3 regions of the Bacillus sp. SRL543 genome follow, and region 1 is predicted to be linked to each of the others. Evidence: riboswitches for the same ligand, from Rfam matches in the RefSeq annotation. Region 1 holds a riboswitch; each other region holds the start of a gene.
What was found. A riboswitch is a leader RNA that binds a small molecule or an ion and turns the genes downstream of it on or off. The one in region 1 is predicted to bind cyclic di-AMP.
Positions count from the first base shown of each region.

Region 2: linked by a shared signal. The riboswitch ahead of AC4E8B_RS01340 (TrkH family potassium uptake protein) and the one ahead of AC4E8B_RS14065 (CBS domain-containing protein) in region 1 are both predicted to bind cyclic di-AMP.
Region 3: linked by a shared signal. The riboswitch ahead of AC4E8B_RS01280 (dicarboxylate/amino acid:cation symporter) and the one ahead of AC4E8B_RS14065 (CBS domain-containing protein) in region 1 are both predicted to bind cyclic di-AMP.

Region 1 covers NZ_OZ481794.1:2,754,485-2,758,634, forward strand. Annotated here, with positions in the region: gene AC4E8B_RS14055 (cation diffusion facilitator family transporter) at 1-293, opposite strand, end outside; gene AC4E8B_RS14060 (class I SAM-dependent methyltransferase) at 493-1,242, shown strand; gene AC4E8B_RS14065 (CBS domain-containing protein) at 1,669-2,115, opposite strand; cyclic di-AMP (ydaO/yuaA leader) riboswitch at 2,371-2,509, opposite strand; gene AC4E8B_RS14070 (hypothetical protein) at 2,870-3,055, shown strand; gene AC4E8B_RS14075 (LysM peptidoglycan-binding domain-containing protein) at 3,217-3,993, opposite strand.
Region 2 covers NZ_OZ481794.1:236,431-240,580, reverse strand. Annotated here, with positions in the region: gene AC4E8B_RS01350 (diacylglycerol/lipid kinase family protein) at 1-829, opposite strand, end outside; gene AC4E8B_RS01345 (GNAT family N-acetyltransferase) at 999-1,556, shown strand; cyclic di-AMP (ydaO/yuaA leader) riboswitch at 1,670-1,822, shown strand; gene AC4E8B_RS01340 (TrkH family potassium uptake protein) at 1,935-3,254, shown strand; gene AC4E8B_RS01335 (DUF4179 domain-containing protein) at 3,567-4,150, opposite strand, start outside.
Region 3 covers NZ_OZ481794.1:223,192-227,341, reverse strand. Annotated here, with positions in the region: gene AC4E8B_RS01285 (potassium/proton antiporter) at 1-790, shown strand, start outside; gene AC4E8B_RS01280 (dicarboxylate/amino acid:cation symporter) at 863-2,086, opposite strand; cyclic di-AMP (ydaO/yuaA leader) riboswitch at 2,168-2,306, opposite strand; gene AC4E8B_RS01275 (undecaprenyl-diphosphate phosphatase) at 2,379-3,200, opposite strand; gene AC4E8B_RS01270 (twin-arginine translocase TatA/TatE family subunit) at 3,284-3,451, opposite strand; gene AC4E8B_RS01265 (hypothetical protein) at 3,469-3,813, opposite strand; gene AC4E8B_RS01260 (histidine phosphatase family protein) at 3,951-4,150, opposite strand, start outside.

The DNA of each region.
Region 1 (4,150 bases):
ATGAAGATATACACGGATCCTGCCAGAAGCACCATCCCATTCAAAAGTGCTCCCAGCAGTGAAAGGCGTTTATGGCCAAAAGTAAACCGGGCATCTGCGCCTTTTTCCGACTTTTTTTGCAGGAACCAGGATAATCCGATGGATAGGGAGTCTCCCAGATCATGGACAGCATCAGATAGAATGGCAATACTGCCTGTCAGGATACCCCCGATAATTTCAATAATGGTAAATGCTAAATTAAGAAAAAATGCCAGGCCCATGTTTTTCCTGGTATCCTCACTATGTGCTTTCATATATAATTCCCCTTTTATAATAATGTTTACCCTGCTGTTCACTTCCTTTAAACGGCAGGATTCAGGTTATTTAAAAGCAGGCTCCATTACTTACAAAGATATATTGAAGGAGCAGGAGCTTTAACTGGAGAATATACTACAAAGCTCACAACATAAAGGAGCCTATCTTCTTGATCCTAAATGAAAGAGGTTGAATTGATTGAAAACAGAGATATTAGAGAAAAACAAAGAAAGCTGGAATCTTTCCGCCGAGCGTTTTTTTGGCAGGAACCCGCTTCCGGAATATGGTCCCCTCGCCCCTGTGGAAGATGAACTGAACCTGCTTGGCGATCCTGCCGGGAAAAAGGTGCTGGATATCGGCTGCGGCAGCGGCCATTCCCTCCTCTATATGGACGGGCGGGGTGCGGCCGAGCTTTGGGGCATCGATTTGTCGCCAAAGCAGATACATACGGCACAGCACGTGCTCGGAGGAGCTGCAGCGCCAGTAAGGCTGTTTGAATCCCCAATGGAGAATGATCCCGGGCTCCCTAATAGTTACTTTGATATTGTCTATTCCATCTATGCTCTCGGCTGGACCACGAGCCTCAAGGAAACGCTGGCTAATATCCATAGGTATTTAAAGCCTGGCGGCACTTTCATTTTCAGCTGGGAACATCCACTTTTCAGCAGAATCCGGAGCAAAGATTGCTCCATTATCTTCGATAAGCCTTATCACGAAGAAGGCGTATATAATCATGAGGGATGGGATACACCTGCTTTCATGCAGCAATACAAGGTAAGCACCTATATCAATGCGCTGGTCAGCCAAGGTTTTAAAATCGAGAGAGTCATAGAAGAAGCACGTCTTTCAGAGGAGGACAGGAAAAGGCACAGCAACCGCTGGTATTCTTATGAAAAAGCCCAATACCTTCCGACAACAATCATTATCAAGAGTACTAAAGCTATTTAGAGAATAAGAGCCGGGACGCCATGAACCCTGCCGCTTGACATGCAGCATCTGCATCGCACTTTGTATGGATTTTTGTAAACATATGGGATTAGGAATGATTAATGCGAAAACCGGCATGATTAATTGCCGGTATGGAATGATTATTGCCTAAACAGGCACGATTATTGGAGAATCAGGCATGATTATGAATGATTCCGGAATGATCATCCTCAATTTTGGAATGCTCTCTTTAAAAGGCGGGCGAACCGCCTTTAAGAGGCCCTTCATTTTAGGGCATCTCCTAAAAAAATGCTTGAACTTATGCCATTTTCTAACAAACAAAGCAATCCAGAGTCAAAACATCCCCAAACCCCTGCGGCGCCAAAAAGTCCATACAAAATCGTATGGACTTATTCTTTCTGTATAAAAGTGGCTGCTCAGCCTTCCTTATGATGTTGTCTTGCTCTGCTCCCCAGGAACAGACAAGTCCCTTTCTTTATAGCTGCCTGCCAGATAATCGATAATTTCCCTTCTGCGGATCAATCCTATGAAAACGCCGCTGTCATCAGTAACAGGGACAAAATTCTGATTTAGTGATGAATTAATGATTTCTTCCATCTCGCTGCTAACGAGCACCGGCTCATACGATCTATGAAGCGGCACATCCTTCAGCATCACTTCCTGGATCTCATTAAAGTCGACCCTGCCCATGCTTTTGAGCTTCCATAACAAATCTCCTTCTGATAAGGAACCTACATATTTGCCTTCTTTATTCAATATCGGGAAGGTTGTATAACGGTGATACTCCATTTTTTCCATGGCTTGCCTCATTGTCCAATGGTCATAGACAAAAACCAGTTCATTCTTAGGCAATAAAAAAAACGCGATATTCATTACAGCTGATTCTCCTTCTTATTATCAGTGAACACCTGCAGCATTCATTCCGGCTAAATAGTTCCCTCGGGTTAATGGGCACAAACTCTCCCGTTGGCAACGGAAATGCAAAAACAGTCACATTCCCTTTCTTCCCTGCAAACAGCCGCTCTAAAACGTACGCAGATTATATACAGCACAAAAAGACCCATCCTGGCTCCAGGCAGCTCCTGCAAATTTGGATGCAGGGGTGCTGCTCATTAGGCGGTCTTATATGACCTCACTCGCTTTAGCCGACGAAGTTAGCTGACGGGCAGGATGGCGAAAGATCATTCTCATCCCTCCTGCTTCCTGCAGGATGAGCCCCAAAAATTGGTTCCTCCGCTCTCAATATGAGATTAAGCCGAATCATTTTTCAGGTGTTGAAATAATTTTACTTCCAACTTTCCGCATAAGCAAATTTCTGCATATCCCTTTTTTTACATCTGACCTTCAGCAATCTGCAAAAAAATGAGTGAATCCTCTATTCTACAAAGACCTCACCATGTTTTCAACCTGTTTTTTTCTTTTTTTATTTCTTTTATGTTTTCCGTTGACAGCCATTAAGTTCGTGAGTAAGATAAGGCAGAACAGGATTTATTAATGGAAATCATGACTTGAAAATCCGGTTTCTTCTCCTCTGTTTTTGTAAAAAACAAGAGTATCATAGAATAGAAGAAACCATGTTGGAATGCTTGCATAATACCTTTTAAACACCACAGCAACGGGAGGATTTATGGGAAACACTTGCCGATATGTCATTAATGCAGTTGGAAAAGGCGGAGAAACCTACTACACACAATGCAAAGATAAAAAAGAAATGGAAGAATGGATTTCTGAGCATCAAGATCGGATAGTGATGGAGGAAATCAAGGTGAAAGACAAAAATAAGCATCCGCTGCTGAAGCTATTTTCAAAATAAAATGGACTACCATATAACTTGTTATGATAGAGAGCAAAGCAACGCTCTCTATTTTCTTTGTTAGCATCCTTTCTTCTCTTCAGGCAAAGGCTTTGCCTCAAAGTCCTGAAAATAAAATGGCAAGGGAGGGGGTAAAATATCCCCTTCCCTTGCCATTTGCACTATTTCGCTTCCACGCTTGCCAAAATAGAAATCATTGTCTCATAAACCTCTTCTGATTTCTCCTGGTTCACATAATGGATAGTAAATCTCAGCAGCTTCCCGTCTACTTTTTTGACAATGATGTTTGCTTGATCAGTTTTGTTGTGTGCGTGCAGCACCATTATGCTGTCTCTATAAAATGGAAGCTGGACAGGTTTCATTTCTTCAGGCTTGCCAATCGTCCTAAGATAATCCAGAGAATTTTTCTTTACCTCATCTATTACTGATTTGCCGTCAAGAACTTCCACCCTGGCAAAATACCGGGCATTTCTCCCATATTCCAAAAGGAAGCGGCGCGGCTCTTCTATATGAAATGTATAACCTTTCTTGGCGGAAACGGACAATTTTACCTTATCAGCATCATATGAAGCAATACCGCTTTTATGGACCGACAGCTTCTGCCCTATCAGGATCAGGTCGCTCCTCAGTCCGTTTATTTTCTTGAGTTCAGCGACGCTAAGACCGTATTTTTGGCCGATCCCCCAGAGTGTGTCTCCTTTTTTCACTGTAATCTTCCCTGGAACCTCCAATCTGCTGCCTGCATAGATCAGATCGCTCTTTAATTTATTGAGATGCTTCAGCTGTCCGACTGTACTGCCATATTGCCTGGCAATGCTATAGAGAGTGTCCCCTTTTTTGATTGTATAAAATTCTTCAGCAGATGCAAACCCCTGGCTGAATGTAAGAATCCCCATGGCGACAAGCGCTGAAGCAGCCAGTTTTTTCGCTGTTTTCATTTACAAATCCCCCTTCTGTCAATCTTGTTGTATTTTAATCTTTACACCATATTAGACGGGGGGAGCAAATAACCGTTTCAGGGGGACAAGCCTATTTTCTTAAAGAAATAATTTGTCTTTACTGAGTTTCCTTTGCGGTTTCTTTTCCTGAATATAC
Region 2 (4,150 bases), 2.4 Mb from region 1:
AGGGAGTCACAGAATAAACCTCTCCATCCATATCGGCTTCCATCTTCTTGTCTGTGCTTACTTGTATTTCCTTCCCTTTATAGTGGAGAATATTCTCGTTCGCTTCCATGCTTTCTTCAGTAAGGGCTTCTTTCATTAAAGCAAGATTGGCATCTTTTATAATGAATAGATCAGCCAGTCCGTCATTATAATCAAGATCCCTGAAAGGCAATGCATTGGTTCCTATATACCGGCCATTGGCGAGGAGGATCATGACGGCATCTTCCTCTATAGCCGTCCCATCTACAAAAATGGATGCATGGAAGGGCTCCATTTCCTTGATCGTCCGCAATGCGCTCAAGAAGTAGCCGATCCGGCCGAATAGGTTTTTTTCTGTTGCCTTGATATTTTCCGAAGCTTCCGTCACCAGCCCGATTCCCCAGAAATTGAGGAAATAATCCTCATTCGCCTGCATGATGTCAACCGGCTCTGCTTTCCCTGTGATCATGGCAAGCGCGGCATCACGAAGATTCCGGGGAATGTCCAGTGTCCTTGAGAAATCATTGCATGTCCCGCCAGGCAAAATGCCGATGGCCGGCCGGGTCTCAAGCGGCGCCAATCCATTGATGCATTCATGTACTGTCCCGTCTCCGCCCAGAATGAAAACCACGTCCACTTCAGGCCCATATTCTTTGCACAGCTCTCTTGCATGCCCTTCCCTTTTGGTTGGCAGCAGAATCAGGGAATCCAGCTCCGCTGACAAGATCGGGACACAGGCTGCCAGGGATTTTTCCATATTCTTTTGTCCGGCGTTTCCATTATAAATAAGTATTCCTTTTTTATAATCCATCCTGGCCAAGGCCCCCTCTTTCGAACAGTGTATCTGCTATTACATTTACCCAACTTTTGCTTTTTCAATTATCATTGATGCATAAATTGCTGAAAGTGATAAAATATCTATTTTTATCTGTCCTTCAGTGGATTATATTGTAATTAGAAAATTCCAAGGAGGAGTTCGAATGGATGCAATACGGTTTCTGCAGGGCGAACGGATTTTTTTACGGCCGATCAGTACAGAGGATACAGATACCTATATAAAGCTGCTCTACAATGAACAGTCACGAAAGCTCACCGGGCTGAAAAAAGCTTTTTCGAAAGACCAGATCTTCTCTTATATTAAAGAAAAAGCAGAGGACTCTTCTTCCATCTTCTTATTGATTGTCCTTGATGGAACACATGAAGTGATCGGTGATATCGCCCTTCAGGATATAGATGCCACCAACCGCAATGCCAATATCCGCGTGAATATCAGCGAAGAAGAGAACCAGGGGCGCGGTTATGGCAGCGAAGCCATGGAACTGATGCTTGGCTATGCGTTCGGCGTACTGAATCTGCACAGGGTCGAGCTGAATGTTTTCAACTATAACAACCGGGCGCTTCATGTCTACGAAAAGCTCGGCTTCAAACAGGAAGGCGTCCAGCGCGATGCTTTATTCTACGATCACCAATACCACGATTCGATTATGATGAGCATTCTGGAGGATGATTACCGCCAGATCCATCTGGAGGGTAAATGATCTTATTAAACCGTGCAGCCTGCACGGTTTTTTTGGTCCAGAAAAATTTACAATTTCCTGATTGACTTTGCAAGGGTGCGGGAGTATTTTATTTATTATAATCACACTTGAATTTCATAACTTTGCTGAATCTTATGTTAAGAACGGGGGAACCAATAAGGCAGGCTGCTGATGCACCTGCCCGGGGTGAATCCTGGCGCGGGCCAGGAAGGAAGCTCTCAATTCCTAATCCGGCAGCTAACTCCGTAAGCATATTGAGAGAAAGGCCAATGGGCGCATTGACCATTCTTTTCCGTGGATAAGAATGGTCTTTTTTGTGTCCAAAAACCCTGGCCTGTTTGTTTTCATCATTTTGAGGAAGAAGGAGTACCATCCATTATGAAACGAAAATATCTAAATATAACGCCTCCCCAGCTTCTGACCCTTATATTCTTGTTTTTCATCCTGTTAGGTGCCTCCTTGCTGAAGCTTCCCTTTTCAACTGTTAAAGGCGTTTCGTGGATCAATGCCCTGTTCACAGCCACCTCGGCGATGACTGTGACCGGGCTGACAGTAGCTGACACTGCCTCCACCTATACACTGTTCGGGGAAGTTGTCATCATGTGCCTCATCCAGCTTGGCGGGCTCGGGATCATGTCATTTGCTGTTCTGATTTATCTGATGCTCGGAAGGAAAATCGGGTTTAAGGAGCGCCTGGTCCTCCAGCAGGCATTGAATCAAACGTCAATCGGAGGGGTCATCCGCCTCGTCCGCTACCTTTTTATCTTTTCCTTTACAATCGAGGCCATCGCCGTTTTCTTTCTCTGCCTGAGATGGGTTCCGAAGTACGGATGGTCGGATGGCTTTTATTATAGCCTCTTCCACTCTGTTTCTGCTTTCAATAATGCAGGCTTCCAGCTCTGGCCGGATGGCCTGAGCCAATTTGTCGGCGACCCTGTCATCAATATTGTCATTTCCATGCTCTTCATCATCGGCGGCCTAGGCTTTACCGTACTGGCCGATTTGTGGAAATCAAAGCAATTCAGAAGGCTTTCGCTCCACTCCAAGATGATGATTGCGGGCACCTTTGTGGTCAATATTGTATCAATGGCCGTCATCTTTTATCTTGAATACAATAATCCGCAGACCCTCGCCCAGCTGACCGGCTGGGAAAAGCTTTGGGCATCCTACTTTCAGGCTGTATCGCCCAGAACGGCCGGTTTCAACAGCATTGACATCGGCGGGCTTGAGGATGCAACCGTCTTGTACATGCTGCTTCTGATGTTTATCGGCGCCGGCAGCGCCTCAACCGGGGGCGGGATCAAACTGACAACCTTCATCATCATCATCCTGGCCGTCATTACATTCATACGCGGCAAAAGAGATATCGTCATCTTCCGCCGCTCTATCAGCGGAAACTATCTGACAAAAGCATTGGCCATCTCAACGATCTCCATTCTGTTCGTATTTAGTGCCATCTTTATCCTGAGCATCACAGAAGATCTGCCTTTTATTAAAATCATCTTTGAAGTCGTCTCCGCTTTCGGCACCGTCGGCCTGTCCATGGGCATCACTGCCGACCTGTCCGGAATCGGAAAAGAAATCATCATCTTCATCATGTTCCTTGGCAAACTCGGCCCGCTCACACTCGCCTTCTCCTTCGCCAAACAAAGACCGGAAAAGATCCGGTACCCTAGTGAGGATGTTTTGCTGGGGTAAAGAAAAGCGGAAAAGCCTTGCTCAGCCCCGATAAGCATAAGACGCCCAAGAATAAAAGGCGTTCTTTGCCTTTAATTCTTGGGTGGCTTATGACTCGAGGGGCTAGGCTTTGGAGCTGGACAGAGAGAAAAGCGGAGGCGGCTTGTCCAGGTGAATCAATCGGGCGGCACCTCCTTATCAATGGCAGAATGCACATAAAAAGACCAGGCCGGAACCCATTGTTCCAGCCTGGTCTTTCTTATAACGGAAGAGTGCTTCTCCTTATAAAGTTCCGGACATGGAGGTTTTCACCCTCTGCAAACCTATCAGTCTCTAATACAGCCGAAGCTTCACTTCTCCCTCAATCCAGGATGGAAATGCTGCTAGTTCAAGTCTAATGGGATTTTTATACTTGGCAGGATCTGCTTCAGATAAGGCCACGCCAAACTCCTTCTCAAGACCATAGCCGCCGGATCGATAGAAGGAGCTTCCGCCATCAAGCTCCCTGCCTTCTGCATCTTTTGCAGCTGTAAAGAGCTGATGGTTGTATTCCTTATCTGCTTGAACCTGAAATGAGAGGCTTCCTCCTTCCAAGACTAAACCTGACAATTTATCACCCTTGGGCTGCTTCAGAATCTCTAATGTCTCGGTGTTTATGACCACTTCCGCATCCTCTTTATCAACGGCCATCACTTTATTCAGGGCAAGATACAGCTCCTCCGGCTTTTTAAAATAATTGCTCTGCAGATAAATGATTTTCTCGTTTTCCTTAATATCTTGTGCTGTCACACCATTGGCAATGCCAGACCAGGCTTCTCCATTCTCATCAACAAGCCTTAAATCATCAAGAGCAAAGATTTTCTTGCTGTTGTCCGGGTCAAATGCCACATGGATGGCCACGCGCAGTGGATAGATGG
Region 3 (4,150 bases), 2.4 Mb from region 1:
TGGAATCACAGCCTTTGCGAACGGCAGCGGCCTTTTGGCGGTCTATATCGCTGCCATTATCATCGGGAACATGGAGCTTGCCTACAAGCATACGATCTTCCGCTTTTCTGAAGGGTTTGCCTGGATGATGCAGATCATGATGTTTGTCATTCTCGGCCTCCTGGTGTTCCCTTCTGAGCTGTTCAGCCTGGATATTTTCCTGAAAGGCATCGCCATTTCCGCGTTCCTCATTTTAGTCGCAAGGCCTGCAGCCGTCTTCCTATCTACCATCAGGATGGGCTATAAAAAGAACGAACTCATCTTCCTTTCCTGGGCCGGCCTAAAGGGAGCCGTCCCGATCGTACTGGCCACCTTCCCCCTTCTTGCAGGGATTGAGGGAAGCCAGCAGATCTTCAATGTCGTCTTCTTCGTTGTGCTGACCAGCTGCCTGATCCAAGGATCAACGATCACAGCACTCGCAGCCAGACTGAAGCTGACCGGACCTAAAAAGACGATGCCGATGCACTCGCTTGAGCTTGTTTCTATCGGGAAAGCAGATGCGGAAATGATTGAATATGAAATGGAGGAAGACGCCCAGATCATCGGGCAGACGCTGATCGATATTCCATTTCCAAAGGGCGCGCTCGTAAACGCCATCATCCGCAATGATGAGCTCATCACCCCGGCCGGCAGCACGATTATCCTCCCTGGGGACATCCTGTACATCCTCGCCAGCCGGAAAAGCAAGCCACAGCTCAAAAAGCTGCTTTTGCAGAAAAAAATAGAAGAAGCGGCCGAGCCGACAGCTTAAGAAGCACGCATGCGCTCACTCGGCCTATGAAAAAACACCGTCCTTGATTTGGACGGTGTTTTCTCTCTATAATCAGGTCAATTCCCGATTTTTCTTTTTCTCGGATTCTCCGACGATAACGGCACAAGCCGCGTCGCCTGTAATATTAACCGCTGTTCTGGTCATATCAAGAAGCCTGTCGATCCCGATGATCAGGGCAATCCCTTCAACCGGAAGGTTAACAGACTGAAGGACCATCGCCAGCATAATCAGGCCGACGCCTGGTACGCCTGCTGTACCGATGCTCGCGAGGACGGCAGTCAGAACGACCGTCACAAGCTGCGTGAACGTCAGGTCAAGGCCATACACCTGCGCGATGAAGATGGTGGCCACACCTTGCATGATCGCCGTTCCATCCATATTGATCGTGGCGCCAAGCGGCTGAACGAAGCTGCTCACAGATTCAGGCACCTTCAGATTCTTCTGGGCCACATTCATGGAAACAGGAAGTGTGGCATTACTGCTTGATGTACTGAAGGCCACGCTCATTGCCGGGGCAAAGCCCTTGAAGAACTCGATCGGGCTGCGCCTGGCCAGGAAGTATACCGCTGATCCGTACGTCACAAGCGTATGGACAATCAGTGCCGCAAGCACCACACCCATGTACAGGCCCATCGCTTTGATTGCATCCACTCCCTGTGTGCCGACTGCCGATACGATCAGGCCGAAGGTTCCATACGGTGCAAAACGCATGATCAGGTTCACGAGGTACATCATCAGCTCATTCCCCTGGTCAAACAGCTTCAGGATGCCCCTGGTCTTCTCGCCCAGCATAGTCAGGGCAAAGCCGATGAAAACAGAGAAAGTAATGATCTGAAGCATATTTCCTTCCGTAAATGCCTTGATAGGATTTGTCGGAATGATATTCAGCAGTGTTTCAGATACGGGCGGCGCCTCCTGCGCTTCAAACTCTGCCCCAGTCGTATCAAAGGTCCCGACATTTCCCGGCTGGAAGATATAAGAGAACGCAATCCCGATGATCAAAGCCATGCAGGTGGTGGCCAGGAAGAAAGAGATGGTCTTCAGGCCGATCCTTCCGAGCTTTTTAGGATCGCCAAGGCCTGCGGTGCCAAGTGTGATGGAGAAGAACACAATCGGCACAACGAGCATGTTGATCAGGTTGAGGAATATTTTCCCCAGCGGAGTAAATAGATACGTACTCAGTGTCACAAATAAATCGGGAGAATAAAGGTTCAATAATAAGCCGGCAATCCCCCCCGCAATGAGGGCTATGATAATCTTTGTTGATAGTTTCATAATGCAAGCCTCCTTGTTAAAATCTGATTTTTTTAGCACAAAAAAACACAGAGAGCGAGACCTCTGTGTTTGAACGCAGACTTGTCCTCCCAAATAACGCTTACGAGGTTAGCTGTCGGATTCGGGCTTTGAGAGTGCCCTACCTGTAAAGGATTCACCCCGAGGCATTTAGATGCCGGTTGGATCCCCCGCTCTTTAAAAGATTAAGCGCATCATTCGATAAATTTTTTTTAATTTTACTCTATGAACCTATCTTCTGTAAATATTTAAATCCTGGAACCGTCCTTTAGCCTCACAGAAAAACAAAATAAATGACTGCCGCCAGGATAATTCTGTAAATAGCGAAAGGCACCAGCTTGATTCTGTTGATGAGCGCCAGGAAAAACCGGATCGATGCCAGGGCGAAAACAAAGGCGCTGATGAAGCCGACGATAAAGAATGGGATGGCATCAGGTGTGAAGTACTCCCAATTCTTCAAAAGCGACAGCCCGCTTGCCCCAAGCATGACAGGCACGGCCATGATAAAGGTGAAGTCAGAGGCAGCCCTGTGGCTGAGGCCAAGCAGCACCCCGCCCGAGATCGTAGAGCCTGACCGTGAAAAACCAGGCCATAATGCTATACATTGGAACAGGCCGATGAGAATCGCCTGCCGGTACGTTATTTTGTCCACTGTCTCAATGGCCGGCTTCCTCTTTGAATAATAATCAGCAACAATCATCAGCAGTGCGCCAGCCACCAGGCCGATTACCACTGTATTGACTGAGAACAGATACTCATCAATATAGTCTTCGAACAGAAGCCCGAGAACAGCCGCCGGCAGCAGGCCGGCAATCACCTGCGTGAGCTTCAGCTTCGGTCCATCCGATTGTTCCTTCTTCCTATTACCCAGCCCTAAGAGCTGGATAAACCGGTCCTTGAACACAATCACCACCGCAAGGATCGACCCAAGCTGAATGACAACCTTGAATGTATTGGCAACTTCCTTTGAAAAAAGCTCTTTTGACTTCAATAAGATATCGTCCACTATAATCATATGGCCTGTGGACGAAACAGGCGCAAACTCAGTAAGCCCTTCAACAATGCCCAAAATAAGGGCAACAATCATCTCTTTCATCATGTTCCTCCAGAACAAAACAGCTGCTCCGCAATGATGAAGCCAAATAAAGGCCAGCATCGGCGGAGCAGTTCTGCATCTATTTATTTATCTTTCTCATTATCATCTTCCATGATGCCTTTTGTCGCTTTCTTGAATTCACGCAGCGTATTGCCGGCCGCCCTGCCAAGCTCAGGAAGCTTTTGCGGCCCAAATATAAGCAGCGCAACAAAAACGATGACCATGATTTCCCCAAAACCTAAATTCCTCATTCTTACACCTCTTTTTTTCAGATTCGCGTTTCTCCTGCCCGAATACTCGTGCAGATAAAAAACTTAGAATGAAAAAAGACCGGTGTGAGCAGGATCCTCAGCTTTTCCAGCATAATATCCATCCGGAAAAACCTTCGTAACAGCAGTACGCCGGCTGACGCGGCTGCTAAAGGCAGATACGCGGCCGCCCCAAGGAGCTTCCCTTTTCGCTCAAAAGGCTTTTCTTTCGAAAAAGCTTTGCCTTCCTCCAGTACAAGCGTTTCAAATCGCTTGTCATCATCCGAAAGCAGGCCCGAGAAAGGGTCGTCCCCTAATCCCCATAGACTATAGATAGTGATTGCAAATAGGAAAAGGAGATTCATTCCCGCCATATTGTCTTCCCTTTCAGTTTGATAGAATTATCATACTTCGTCCGCACCGGTTTGGAAATAGCGAAAATAGAGAATCAATACCCTTTTTATGGAAAGTAAAAAAGAACAGGCTATCCTGTCCCCTTTTCCTATCCCAATAATCCATCTGGCAGATGCCGCTGGCTGTTCAAAAACATGGCTGCCTTTCTTTTATGATCTATCCTGAACAAATGAACACCGGTATCACCCGTTGCAAACAGCTGGCGGCTGGTATTTGGCAGTCCGAGCAGCGCCAGGATCAGCATGGAAATCATCCCGCCGTGCGAGACTGCAGCAATCCTTTTGTATC